2 regions of the Roseixanthobacter psychrophilus genome follow, and region 2 is predicted to be linked to the other one. Evidence: predicted binding sites of a transcription regulator. Region 2 holds the regulator's gene; the other holds the start of a gene.
What was found. Region 2 encodes PhoB, which activates phosphate uptake and scavenging genes when phosphate is short. Its sites were predicted from a motif close to TGTCATNNANCTGTCAT; they were not measured.
Positions count from the first base shown of each region.

Region 1: pstS (phosphate ABC transporter substrate-binding protein PstS) is a predicted target of PhoB. The motif match lies at 1,039-1,055, and genes of this name have one in related genera.

Region 1 is NZ_JBAFWT010000041.1:18,606-20,803, forward strand. It holds gene pstS (phosphate ABC transporter substrate-binding protein PstS) at 1-948, opposite strand, end outside; gene V5F77_RS23775 (c-type cytochrome) at 1,158-1,544, opposite strand; gene V5F77_RS23780 (arsenate reductase (azurin) large subunit) at 1,629-2,198, opposite strand, start outside.
Region 2 is NZ_JBAFWT010000024.1:31,627-33,824, reverse strand. It holds gene V5F77_RS18945 (hypothetical protein) at 1-296, opposite strand, end outside; gene phoB (phosphate regulon transcriptional regulator PhoB) at 578-1,279, opposite strand; gene phoU (phosphate signaling complex protein PhoU) at 1,285-2,013, opposite strand; gene pstB (phosphate ABC transporter ATP-binding protein PstB) at 2,033-2,198, opposite strand, start outside.

The DNA.
Region 1 (2,198 bases), on a different contig from region 2:
GAGTTGCGAAGCGTACTTCTCGCCTTCGCCGAGCGAGAACTTCCAGAAGTCGAACGCCGCCCGGCTCGCGCCGGCAGCCTTGGGGTCTTTGTACATCAGCACGAATGTGGAGGCGGCGATCGGATAGGCATCCTCGGCAGGGGAATCGTTGATGATGACCGCGAAGTCATCCGCCTTCGTCCAATCGAAGCTTGCGGCCGCTGCCTGGAACGAAGCCGCGCTCGGGGCAATGAACTTGCCGGCCCGGTTCTGGACGAGGCCGTAGGTCAACTTCACCTGGACGACATACGTGAATTCGACATAGCCGATCGAGTTCTTGATGCGCTTCACGTCGGTTGCCACGCCCTCATTGCCCCGGGCCCCGGAGCCGACCGGCCAGTCGACGGCATTTCCCTCGCCGACCCGCTGCTTCCATTCGGGGCTCGCCTTCGACAGGTAGGAGACCCAGTTGAAGGTCGTGCCCGAGCCGTCGGACCGGTGAACCACGGCGATCTTCGCATCGGGGAAGGTCAGGTCCGGATTGACGGCCTTGATTGCCGGATCGTTCCAGTTGGTGATCTTCCCCAGGAAGATGTCGGCCAGCAGTGCCCCCGTGAACTTCATCTGGCCGGGACCGATCCCGTCGACGTTGAGGACGGGCACGACCCCGCCGAACACGATGGGAAACTGACCGAGGCCGAGTTTCGCGAGCTCTGCCGGTTGCAGCGGCTTATCCGAAGCCCCGAAGTCGGCCGTCCGATCCTTGATCGCATTGACGCCCGCCGACGAGCCGACGGATTGGTAGCTGACCGTCTGGCCCGTCTTCTCCCGGAAGGCCTGCGACCACTTCCAGATGATCGGGTAGGCGAACGTCGACCCCGCTCCTCGGACATCGTCGGCGCGCGCTGCGGGCGCGAGCACGGCGGCGGCGGTCAATGCAGCGATGGCCAGACTGAAGATGCGTGTCACGGGTGCCTCCCGGCATATTGGCGTTTCCGTCCACGGACTCGTATAGCACGATATGTCCATGCTCGTCGACAGATCGAATAAGCAGCGGGAGTGACGTGTATGTGACGATGCTGGCCGTCGCGCCGAATGGCAACGGCTTCGCTGTCCGTGAAGTGGCTCGGGCGCCTATGAGGCTTGGTGCCGGAGGGGGATCGAACGGGCGTCCACCGTCATTTGGGCTGGCCGTCGGCGTCGAACGCCTTCAGGAAGGCGACGAGGTCCTTGACCTCCTGCTCGTTCTTCACCCCTGCGAAGCTCATCTTGGTTCCCTTGATGACGCCCTTGGGGTCCTTGATGTAGGCGGTGAACTCCTCCTCGGTCCAGGTGATGCCGGACTGCAAGTTCGCCGGGGAATAGGCATAGCCGGGAACGGATCCCGCCTTCCGGCCGAATAGACCGTTCAGCTCCGGGCCGACCTTGTTGGGCGCATTGGGGCCGACGGCATGGCACGGGGAGCAGCGCGCGAAGATGCGCTTTCCGGCTTCGGCATCCTGTCCGAAGGCCGTGGACTGGCAGGCGATGACGAGCGCTGCCGCGCAGAATGCGAGACGCTTCATTGATGCTTCCTGATGAGCTCGGGCGGGAAAGGCGGTGCGGCCTCGGTGAGGAGGGCCCCGCGCCGAAACGCGGGGCCGGGGGGCCTATGCCGTGTATTCCTTCGACTTGAAGGTGAGGTGGGCGACGCCGGCCGGGGCGTCGGAGATCTTCCGGATGCTGCCCCAGGTCTGCTTGTAGTTCGGGATGATGAACTCGTTCACTCCCGCCGAGACCACGTTGCCCTGCACGCCCGTAGGATAGGCGAACAGCATGAAGGCCTGTTTTCGTTTCGCGGTGGGCGTCGGATACGCCATGGCCTGGGTCGAGCCATTGTCGTTGTAGACCTCGACGAGGTCGCCCTCCTTCAGGTTCAGCTCGGCCATGTCCTGCGGGTTCATCTCGATGAACGGGAAGGGCCACCTGTCCATCACCAACTCGTTCTCGACATCGAGATAGGCGCTCTGCCAGACGAGGTTCGCCCGCCCATTGTTGATCAGGTAGGGGAATTTGTCCTTCTCGGCCTGCTTCCCCGGTGCCTGGAGGCCGCGCCATTGGGTGGGCATGAAGGTCGCCTTCCCGTCCGGTGCGTTGAACTTCCCGTCCGCATACAGGCGCTTCGTGCCGATGATCCGCTGGGTGTCGGCGGGCGGCGTAGGCGCGGCACCCGCGAGCGT
Region 2 (2,198 bases):
GTGGCCCCATCCGGGCCGCAGAAGCTGCCGTCGCGCACATAGCGGTCGTAGGTGGTCGGTGAGTTGCGGATGATCGCCGCGCCCGAGCGGGCGATGATCGACGCGGCTTCCGCGCAATTCAGCGGCGGCGAGATCTCACCCGCCCTAGCGCTGGTGAAGGCCGAGGCGAGCAGCATGCCACCGAGGCACACCGCCAGGAGCGCGTTCCAGCGGCGCACGGCGCTGGCGTTGGATGCCGTCCGCACGCGGGATACGGACGCGGAGAACGGCGGCAGGGGATGGGACTCTTGGGCCATAGCGCAGGGTCTCGTGAAGACTGGAGGCCAAATCCTCCGTTGCCTTCACGTTTAGCCATGGCCCCATCGGGCGGCCATCACACGGGAGGACGCCGATATCCTCGTTTGGGATGACCTACCGCAACCTTCGGATGATGCCGCCTTGAGCGCGGACCGCATCATACCAGCGGCTTCCGAACGGGGCCGGGAGGGCTACGCTCAGGCGCCGCGCTAGCTTGACCGAAGGCCCAAGCTTGGCCGAAGACCCATGAGTCAACCCATGGGCCTTCCTCGTCATCCGCTCAGTGAACGCGGGCGAACATCTCGTTGAAGGAATAGCCGGCGCCACGGACGGTGCGGATCGGATCCGACTGGCGCCCGCGATTGATCGCCTTGCGCAGCCGGCCGACATGCACGTCCACGGTGCGCTCGTCGATATAGACGTCCTGCCCCCACACCCCGTCGAGCAATTGCTCCCGTGAGAACACCCGTCCTGGGCTCTGCATGAGGAATTCCAGCAGGCGGAATTCGGTTGGCCCGAGATGCACCTCGCGGCCGGAGCGGTGCACCCGGTGGGTCTCCCGGTCCAGCTCGATGTCGCCGGCCCGCAGTAGGGTGGCGACATGCTCCGGCTTCGCCCGGCGCAGCAGGGCGCGCACGCGCGCCAACAGTTCCGGCACGGAGAAGGGCTTCACCACATAATCGTCAGCCCCGGTAGCAAGGCCGCGCACGCGCTCGGTCTCGTCGCCCCTTGCGGTGAGCATGATGACTGGCAGGCGTTCCGTTTCCGGACGGGTGCGCAGGCGGCGGCACAGTTCGATGCCCGATAACCCCGGCAGCATCCAGTCGAGGATCACGAGATCCGGCACGCTTTCGCGCAACCGGGTCTCGGCCTCGTCGCCACGTCCGACGCTTTCGACGAAATAGCCCTCGGACTCCAGATTGTAGCGGAGCAGAAGGGTCAGCGGTTCCTCGTCCTCGATAATCAAGATACGCGCAGCCACAGATTTTACCCCTGAAGGCTAACCCCCGGGAAAGCAACGGTGGTCTCACTGGAGACATCCGCCTTCGGGCGTTCGTCCGACAATACCTGGCCGGACACCATGTAATAGATGGTTTCCGCGATATTGGTCGCGTGGTCGCCGATGCGCTCGATGTTCTTCGCGCAGAACAGCAGATGCGTGCACACCGAGATGTTGCGCGGATCTTCCATCATATAGGTGAGAAGCTCGCGGAACAGGGACGTGTACATGGTGTCGATGCCGCTGTCGCGCACCCACACGTCCACGGCCTTGGCCTTGTCGCGGCTGGCATAGGCGTCCAGCACTTCCTTGAGCTGCTCAAGCACCAGGTCGGACATGTGCTCGACGCCGCGCACCAGCTTCTGGGGATGGTATTCCCCTTCGATGGCGAGCACGCGCTTGCCCACGTTCTTGGCGAGATCGCCGATGCGTTCCAGGTCGGAAGCAATGCGGATCGAAGCCACCACGTCACGCAGGTCGCTGGCGACCGGCTGACGCTTGGCGATGCAGAGGATGGCCTTTTCCTCGATTTCCCGCTGCAGGTGATCGACGCTCGTGTCGAGCAGGATCACCCGCTGGGCGGCGGCGGTATCGCGGCGGATCAGGGCGCCGACGGCATCGGCCACCATGCGCTCGGACTGGCCACCCATTTCGACGACCTTGCGGCCGATCTCCTTCAGCTCGGCATCGAAGGCCGAGACGGTATGGTCGGACATCTCGCAGATCCTTGTTCGCTCAGCCGAAGCGGCCGGTGATGTAGTCGCGGGTCTTGATCTGCTTGGGATTGGTGAAGATCACGTCGGATGGCGCGACTTCAACCAATTCTCCCAGATAGAAGAAGGCCGTGATATCGGCGCAGCGCGCCGCCTGCTGCATGTTGTGGGTCACGATGACGATCGTG